One region of the Shewanella sp. VB17 genome, then DNA from elsewhere that is predicted to be linked to it. Evidence: riboswitches for the same ligand, from Rfam matches in the RefSeq annotation. Region 1 holds a riboswitch; the other holds the start of a gene.
The links. Region 1 has a riboswitch for cyclic di-GMP ahead of HQQ94_RS07340 (glycosyl hydrolase family 18 protein). Riboswitches for the same ligand answer to the same signal wherever they lie in the genome.
Positions count from the first base shown of each region.

Region 1 (4,931 bases):
GGTCACCATCTTTCTTTGTTCATCGCTGACCTGACCGATAGCGATGGTACGAGTAACATCTGTGGTGCCATCGAGGTATTGAGCCCCAGAGTCTACAAGATAGAGGCTGTTATTGGTCATTAATGCTGGCGTGCCATTGTTGTGGTTGTAATGACACATGGCTGCGTTGGCACCTACCGCAGAGATGGTATCGAAACTTGGCTCTAGGTATTGTGAGTCGCTTAAACGAAAGGTTTCTAGCTTATCGGCAAGTTGACCTTCATCAAAGAAGTTGTCGGCTGCGACTTCAGTGTCTAGCCAGGCCAGAAAGCGAGTGACGGCAACACCATCACGGATATGACAGGCTTTTATGCCGGCAAGTTCGCTGGGGTTCTTCTGCGCCTTGATGAGAGAGACGGGATCAGAGCCTGCAATTAAGTTGGCACCAGCTTGTTCTGCGGTCAGTTGTGACCATGCGTTGGCTGAGTGTGGATCTGCCAGTAGTTTACTGCCCGAAAGCGACTTTAAGGTTGGTTCTAGCTCAGTTTCAGCTTTAAAGCTGACTCCAGTACCGACATGGGTATTAATTCCTGTCGGCAGTTTATCTAATTGAGTAAAAACGAGCATATCACCGTTGGCGTGGAGTAGTGCTGAGCCTAAGATAACAGGTAAGCGAGGCACATCGCTGCCACGAATATTGAGCAACCAGCAAAATGAATCAAGCGAGGTGATAAGGGCCATATCAGCGCCAGAGTGGTTAACTATGTTACCGATCTCAAGGCGTTTTTGTTGACTGGTTTTTCCGGCGCTGTGGTGATCAAATAAGATTGCCGGCGCCGCTGAAGCCGCGGGTCTGTTTTGCCAATGGTTGTCGATAGGATTATCTTTAATAGCAATAAGTTGCATTGAGGCTTTAGTGAATTCAGTATTTGCTTTTTTTTGCCAACTTAATGGATGTAAGCGTGGATCATAGCCGATACGGGCATCAGCCGATAAAGTATCGACTAACCACTGAATTTGTGGAGTATCAGTTAGGCTTAAATATTGAAAAAGTTCACTATCTACCTGTTGTCGGACTTGCAAGGTGTAACGGCCATCGACAAAAATTGCTGCGCTATTTTTTAATACGATAACCATTCCTGCTGAGCCTGTGAAATGGCTTATCCATTGCAAGCGTTCATTACGTTCTGGTACATATTCACCTAAATACTCATCGGCCCGTGGGATAATAAACGCATCGAGGTTATCTTGGGCCATGTCGTGACGCACAGCATCGAGGCGTGAGGCAATGGTAGGTATCATATTAGCTCCAGTGATGGCTGAACGTGTGGATATGGGATGTTGATCAGCAGGGGTTAGCATTGCCTATGATTATCGCAGCTAACATTAGACTAGGGAAGTGACGCAAGCGTGATTTTTTTCATGTAGATTTAGCGTATATGTCAGCTACTTAAGCTTTTTTCGCGAATAATGGTTGCAATTAGCGACATTTTGCCACTATTTTCGAATGATTGTTAACACGAAAATAGTGGGCAGAGTAAGGTTAAGCTTCTGTGATAATCACAAAACCACGGGTTTTATTTTGATCTTGAGTTGCCATTGCTTGCAATAGATCGTGTGTGCTGACCCATACCCATGTTTGATAGGTGTTAGATACGTCCATAATAAGAAATGAATCGGATGTTTCATCATAGGCGGCTAAAGGTGAAAAGTGCCCACTACCCTGTTGATTTAAGGTCTTTCTAGAATAATTAGCGATCACATAGCTATCGGGTTGCTCAAGGGCACGTTTGAGTTGTTCCTTGGTTGATAGGACATAATTAGCATCGTCGAGTTGCTTTGGCATGACATTGGTGGATTGAACCTTTAGGGCTAAAGATTCGGCCAGCGCCGTGATCTCAGATAGCTGCATACCGTAATCGTGTTTTCCGCCTTTAATTTTAGGCTCACCTAATATCTGTGCCCGTGTTTTGTTGCTCTCTTTGAGTATCGACTCTTGGCTGTAGCGATGAAATAGGGGACTGACGCCTTTGGGGAAATAAGCGCCTTCAGCTTGAGTGAGGCGACTGTTATCTAAAGGAATGTCGGTATTTTCCGGGGAAGATCGCAGGGTATTAGCAATAATGACCATAGAAGCCACACCGCAGAAGGTCTTATTTGATTGTCCTTCAAATTGAGGGGCTAAATGGAAAAAATCTTGTTTTATCTTGGCAGCGCTGAGCCGGCTGACTCCCTCTTGGCTAGCCCAATCTAGAGTGTCGCCTGCAAAACTTGGAGCTTGTGATAATAACAAGATAAAGCAAGTCAGAGGGGCTAAGTATCGCTTCTTTTTTAATAACATCTAAAGTCTCATTAAAGTGAATACCTGTGCTGACAGGCATGATCTAATTATCGAGAGGTATTTTTAAGAATGACCACTTAATTTACCAATTAAATTTTATTCATTTAGATTAATTTTTGTTGGTCTAATAGGTATCTCTGCGGCTTTTTAAAGGCTGTTTAGCATGCTAATAAATCATCAATTTACATAAAAGTAAGCATGTGACATTGCATATTTTATCAAATATTACCTATGCTAATAATGGCTGACAGCGTTGTCATCCTATCGCTAACATGTATCTATATAAAGGCAGACCAACATAAAAGTTGGCACGCAAAGCCTCCAAATTAAAGAGATGGTTTGAGAGGGAGAGCTCTCAAAATCATGGTGGTATCTATGAACGTGGGGATATTACAGGGCGTTTCTTCATGTAGTGCTCGATGATTCAGATTACTGATAAGGTCAATGGATCAGGTACTCGTGGTATTCAAGATAGGCTTTACTCCTGTTGGTGCTTTGTTTGTCTTATTTTGATGAATGTATAAAAATAACAGAATAAGGACATCCAATGGTTAATACAAAACTATTCATGGCTGGGTTAGTCGTTGTAGGGGGGATTTCAACATCAGTGTATGCCGCCCCTGGAAAACCGACTATCGGCTGGGGTGAAACAAAATTTTCGATTATAGAAGTCAATCAATCTGCTTCTGCATATAACCAACTTGTGACGGTTAAGGATGCCGCCGAGGTCTCTGTTAGTTGGAGTTTGTGGAGTGGCTCACTCGGTGATAGAGCTAAAGTGTTACTTGATGGGGTTGAGGTGTGGTCTGGAGCATCAACGGCTTCTGGGGTCGCTAATTTTAATGTGCGCCAAGGTGGGCGTTATCAAATGCAGGTGGCGTTATGTGATGTTGACGGCTGTACGTTAAGTGACGAGAAATCCATTATTGTTGCTGACACCGATGGTAGTCATCTATTGCCGCTCGATACTCAGTTTGGTGAAAACAATCAACCTTATACTAATCAATCTGGCAAGGTGGTTGGCAGCTACTTTGTTGAGTGGGGGGTGTATGGCCGCCAATTCCCGTTAGATAAGGTTCCGACCAAGAATCTCACTCATATTCTTTATGGTTTCACGCCTATTTGTGGCGGTGATGGCATCAATGACAGTTTGAAAGAAATAGAAGGGAGTTTTCAATCGCTGCAGCGTGCTTGTAGTGGCCGTGAAGATTTTAAGGTGGCGATTCACGATCCGTGGGCTGCGCTGCAAATGCCTCAGTTAGGTGTCAGCGAATATTCAGACCCTTATAAGGGCAATTTTGGCCAGTTAATGGCCCTTAAACAGGCACAACCTGATCTTATTATTCTTCCTTCTGTTGGCGGCTGGACCTTATCTGATCCTTTTTACTTTTTGGGCGATAAAATTAAGCGTGATCGTTTTGTCGCTTCAGTGAAAGAGTTTTTACAGACTTGGAAGTTTTTTGATGGGGTTGATATCGATTGGGAATTTCCTGGTGGCAAAGGGGCGAATCCTGACTTAGGCGATCCTGAAACAGACGGTGAAACCTATGTTTTACTGATGAAAGAGTTACGTGCCATGCTTGATGAGTTAAGCATTGAAACCGGAAGGGATTACCAGTTAACCTCAGCGATTAGTGCGGGTGCGGATAAAATTGCGATAGTCGATTACCAAGATGCACAGCAATACATGGATCATATTTTTCTGATGACTTATGACTTCTACGGAGGATGGTCTAATACTGATTTAAACCATCAGACTGCGCTTTATGCCGCAAGCTGGAAACCAGAGACTGAATACACTACTGAGATAGCCGTAAACAAACTGTTAGCACAGGGGGTGACACCAGAAAAAATAGTGATTGGTACGGCCATGTATGGCCGTGGTTGGACTGGGGTTAATGATTATCAAGATGGCAATCCATTTACGGGAACAGCAACAGGAAAAGTAAAAGGAACTTGGGAAGGTGGCGTTGTCGATTATCGTCAGATAGTGAATGAATATATGTCTGGTGAATGGCAATACGAATATGATGAAGTTGCTGAGGCGCCTTATGTATTTAAACCATCAACGGGTGATTTAATTACTTTCGATGATCCTCGCTCTGTTAAAGCCAAAGGTCAGTATGTCACAAGGCATCAGTTAGGTGGGTTATTTGCTTGGGAAATCGATGCTGATAATGGTGATATTCTCAATGCCATGCATGAAGGTTTAGGTCATGGAGATGACACAATTCCACCTGTGAATAAGGCGCCAATTGCCAATGCTGGAATGGCGCAGCGAGTAACAGGGCCTGTTGATGTGACTCTTAATGGCAGCTTATCTCGCGATCCTGAAAATAAGGTGCTGACTTATGCATGGTCACAAATATCGGGTCCTGTTTTAGTGTTAGGTAATGTGGATAAGGCACAAGTGAGTTTCACTTTACCGATAACCGTTACCGATATTGTTTATGAGTTCTCATTGACAGTAACAGATCCTGAAGGTTTATTTGGTAGTGCATCAACTTCTGTCATTAATATGGCGCCTCAAGCTAATCGAGCTCCTGAGGTGCTACTTGATGCGAATGTATCAGTAAATTCAGCTAAACAAGTGACGATTAAAGCCAATGCC
Region 1 covers NZ_JABRVS010000001.1:1,724,017-1,728,947, forward strand. Annotated here, with positions in the region: gene HQQ94_RS07330 (aminopeptidase P family protein) at 1-1,281, opposite strand, end outside; gene HQQ94_RS07335 (phytochelatin synthase family protein) at 1,523-2,320, opposite strand; cyclic di-GMP riboswitch class I at 2,598-2,715, shown strand; gene HQQ94_RS07340 (glycosyl hydrolase family 18 protein) at 2,868-4,931, shown strand, end outside.

Region 2 (4,931 bases), 1.1 Mb from region 1:
CCAAGAGCAATCACCCTAGGAAGCACAATCAGTGAAGTGACTTATCCAGGGAATATCCCATTTAAAAAAATTGATCTTATTTATTCTGGTGTTAACCCATTCACATAGGCGTTTTTTACAAAATCGAAGAATAACAAACTAAATGATATCCATAGAGAGGCTGGCTGGGCATGAATAATATTAACAAAAAAATCCATATAAATTTATCCGTCAATGAATCACGCAGACGCTTTATAAAACATTCATCCCTCTTAATGGCGACCTCACCTCTTGCGGGACTCTCCCCTGCGGTTGCTAGTGCTGCTGGGCAAATTGTCAACGTCAGTGCAGGCAAAAGCTCGCTTGCAAAAAACAGCTTAGGCTTTAATGGTGAGCGGCAAGATTCAGCCACGGGATTGTATCATTTAGGCAAGGGTTATCGTGTTTATAACCCGGCACTGATGCGCTTTCACGCTAGTGACAGCATGAGCCCGTTTGGCAAAGGCGGGATTAACTCTTATGCCTATTGTCTGGGCGATCCGATAAACCTGAAAGATCCCAGTGGTCATTTCGCGCTCATGAGCTTGTTAATTGGGGCGATTGTCGGCGCTGTGGTAGGCGCCAGTATTTCCGCTGCCGCTGAAGGAATACGCGCGGCGGCAACTGACACTAAATTTGACTGGAAGCAAGTGGGGATCGGTGCGGCTTTAGGCTTTATCAGTGGCGGTTTTGGCGCTGCCGCTGTTGGGGCTAAAACAGGTGCTCAAGTGGGCTTAGCGGTGGCAGACGCCGTCGTCTCTGGTGCGGCTGATTTTGGGTTAAATGTGGCCACCGGTATTGACACCAAACAAGCGGGGATCAACGCAGGGATCGGCGCCGTTATCGGCCTAGCGACCTTTGGACTTGGCAAAGGAATAAGTAAAGGATTCACATCAACAAAAACGCGATTCCCCACTGGAATGAACAGTACGATTACAAGTGCTAATAAAGGCAAGCCAGTAGGTCGTAATTTTCTTTTGTATCAAGGAGATCCTAATCAATCTTCGAGTAGACTCGTGCTCACTTCTCACGGTATGGCTTCACCAACGGCTGGGTTCACTGCTGATACCAAGCTAAATTATTATGCGCCTCATGGTAAGGCGCTGGTCGATCCGGGTTTATCAACTGCGACCGGAGGTACATTATTGCCCACGGAAATCATTGGACAAGGGCATAAATCAAAAACTTATTTACTGTCCAATTTTCCGGAGGACACTGCACAACAAATGCAATATACCGCCAAAAGGAGTCAGATTGATGTGATGGCCATTAGACCAGGAAGAGTCACCACTAACAAGCAATTACTAAAATCATTACAAAAAGCCGGTTTACGCTATTCTGAAATCGACATGATCCATTGTCGATGTCACACCCCATTTGGAGGTGGTTTTGATGCACTCTATAAATAAGTAAGATCGCGTATCCTCATTGGTGCCCTTAATTAACATTAGGGGTGCTACTCAAAAACTGAACCACAATAGATACATGAGTAATAAAATGTTAACTTCAGTTAACGCAATGTTTATTAAGGTTAATATGTCAATTTTTTTGCATTATTCGTTTGCATTTGTTAATAGCACATATCATGATTGCAACCATGTGACAGCGCTGTCATTGGGTTTCACTATAATTAAAGGCAAACCAGTTGAAATACTGGGACGCAAAACCTCCGGTCTAAGGGTAATTGTTACCTAGGATAGCGGGGTTACTACAGGATAGATTGTTAATCATAAGAATAACCTGTACTTGCGTTTAATTGCCTCATTGATGTTATTCACTCAATAGGGAACGAATTATGTTCAATACAAAAATATCAACCACCGCTCTTTTGGTCGCATCCACGATTGGAATAAGTGCCTTTAGTGCCAGTATCCAAGCTGCCATTCCAAGTGCCCCTACCATTCAGTATGGTGACACTAAATTTGCCATTGTTGAGATCAGCCAAACAGCGACAGCCTACAATGAATTGGTTACCGTTAACGAAGCTGCTAACGTCTCTGTTGCTTGGGACATTTGGTATGGTGAAGTGGGCGATACCGCCCAAGTGTTACTCGATGATAACATCGTGTGGGAAGGCCCATCGAGCACATCAGGAAAAGCCAGCTTTAGCGTAAAGGATAGCGGACGTTATCAGATGCTAGTGCAACTTTGTAACAGTGATGGTTGTACTAGCAGCGCAGCGAAAGAAATTTTGGTCGCCGACACCGATGGCAAACACCTCGCACCTCTTAATACCCCATTAATGGAAAACAATCGTCCTTATGCCAATCAATCCGGTAAAGTGGTTGGTGCTTACTTTGTTGAATGGGGCGTCTATGGCCGCAAATTTACAGTGGATAAAATTCCGGCACAAAACCTCACCCATATTTTATACGGCTTTACTCCTATTTGTGGTGGTGATGGCATTAACGACAGCCTCAAAGACATTGAAGAAGGAAAAAGCTTCCAATCTTTACAAAAGGCCTGTCAGGGACGTGAAGATTTCAAAGTCGCGATACACGATCCTTGGGCAGCGATACAGTTAGGGCAAGAAGGTGTTAGCGACTATGCTGATCCCTATAAAGGTAATTTCGGCCAATTAATGGCATTGAAACAAGCCAACCCTGATTTAAAAATTCTGCCTTCAATTGGTGGCTGGACCTTATCCGATCCCTTCTTCCAATTTGGTGATAAAACCAAACGAGACACCTTCGTAGCCTCAGTCAAAGAATTTTTACAAACCTGGAAGTTTTTCGATGGGGTTGATATCGATTGGGAGTTTCCTGGTGGCGATGGCGCTAATGGTGATTTAGGCAGTAGTAGTGATGGGCAAACCTATGTGCTCTTAATGCAAGATCTACGTAATATGCTCAATACGTTGAGTGACGAAACTGGTCGCAGTTATGAATTAACATCAGCCATTAGTGCCGGTGATGATAAAATAGCCAAAGTGGATTATCAGGCTGCACAGCAGTACATGGATTATATCTTCTTAATGAGCTACGACTTCAATGGGGGTTGGAGCAATACTGAGCTGGGGCATCAAACATCGCTTTACGATGCAAGTTGGGATCCTAATACCCGTTATACGACTGACAAAGGCGTCAAAGCACTATTAACTCAAGGTGTGACACCGGGTAAAATCGTGGTCGGGGCAGCTATGTATGGTCGTGGCTGGACGGGCGTGCATGATTATCAAGATAACAACCCCTTTACTGGCACAGCAACAGGCAAGATAGCAGGGACATGGGAAGATGGCGTTATTGACTATCGCCAAATCGTTAATAAGCACATGGGCAGTGATTGGGAATATCATTACGATGAAACCGCTGAGGCACCTTATTTATTCAAAGCCTCTACGGGTGACTTGATCACTTATGATAATGAACGTTCAGTTAAAGCAAAAGGCCAATATGTAATTAATCATCAGCTGGGCGGCATGTTTGCTTGGGAAATCGATGCTGATAATGGTGACATACTCAATGCTATCCATGAAGGATTAGGCAATGGTGAAGGCACCACTCCACCAGCTAATAAAGCGCCCATTGCCAATGCAGGTGCTGATTTGAATGTCACAGGACCTGCAGACATCACCTTAAATGGCAGTGGTTCTTACGATCCTGAACACGAAATACTGACTTATGCGTGGACACAAACTTCAGGCCCTAGCGTGAGCATTAGTCAGGCTAATCAAGCTGAAGCAAAAATGATACTGACTGAAACCTTTGAGGATGTTGAATATCAATTTAATTTAACCGTAACCGATCCACAAGGGTTAACGGCTGATGACACGGTCAGGGTGATCAACAAAGCTGACACGCCAAATCAAGCGCCTATTGTGAGTGTTAATCCCACAGTGACCGTTGAGTCAGGAAAATCTATCAGTATCACTGCAACGGGATCGGATCCCGATGGCGATCCATTAACTTACCACTGGACGGTACCTGCACAGATCTCTGCCTCAGGCTCAAACACGGCAACATTAACGCTCACAGGTTCAGATGTCGATACCAGCACAGATTATCCTTTGAGTGTGCTGGTCTCCGATGGCTCACTTGATGCTAGTGCTGTTAGCACACTCACGGTTACACCGAGCCACACTGGAGGTAGCTGCACCGTTACCGATCCCAATGCTAATCATTATCCTGTATGGGACAGCAGTACGGTTTATACCGCTGTTGATACCGTTCAATATGATCAATTGGTATGGAAAGCCAAGTACTGGACTCAAAATAATCAGCCAAGCCGTAGCGCGGATCAATGGCAATTATTGAGTCAAGTTCAACTGGGGTGGGATAAAGATGTTGTGTTTAATAGTGGTGATATGACTGTTCATAACCAGCAGCAATGGCAAGCGAGCTATTGGACTAAAGGTGATGAGCCAGGAACAGCTGCAGTATGGACACTGGTTGGCCCTGCTACTTGCGATTAAAAGCTTAATCAATCGCTAATATTGCTGTGTTCACATACCCCGGTCTAAGCCGGGGTATTTTTTAACTAGGCGTTGCCTTTGACTTTCATGTTTAGGATCTGTGCAAAATCCAGCATGCGATCAAGTGGAATTAACGCCGCTTTTCGCAATTGGTCATCGACAAATATTTCATGTTGACTGGTATTATGGGCAAGTAAAGACGCTTCTATTGCTTGTAAACTATTCATGGCCATCCAAGGACAATGAGCACAACTGCGACAGGTAGCACCGTTACCGCCAGTAGGCGCCTCTATTAGCGTTTTTCCCGGTGCAGCTTGCTGCATCTTATAGAAAATCCCTCTGTCTGTTGCGACAATAAAGGTGTTATTATCCATCGTTTTAGCTGCGTTGATAAGTTGACTGGTAGAGCCAACTGCATCAGCGAGGGCAACGACACTTGCAGGGGATTCAGGGTGCACTAAAATAGCCGCATCTGGATGTTGAATTTTAAGCTCGCGCAGCG
Region 2 covers NZ_JABRVS010000001.1:2,850,416-2,855,346, reverse strand. Annotated here, with positions in the region: gene HQQ94_RS12250 (RHS repeat-associated core domain-containing protein) at 1-108, shown strand, start outside; gene HQQ94_RS12245 (RHS repeat-associated core domain-containing protein) at 171-1,427, shown strand; cyclic di-GMP riboswitch class I at 1,644-1,731, shown strand; gene HQQ94_RS12240 (glycosyl hydrolase family 18 protein) at 1,814-4,429, shown strand; gene nadA (quinolinate synthase NadA) at 4,495-4,931, opposite strand, start outside.
Region 2: it holds a riboswitch for cyclic di-GMP, as region 1 does, so the genes downstream of both, HQQ94_RS12240 (glycosyl hydrolase family 18 protein) here and HQQ94_RS07340 (glycosyl hydrolase family 18 protein) in region 1, are expected to answer to the same signal.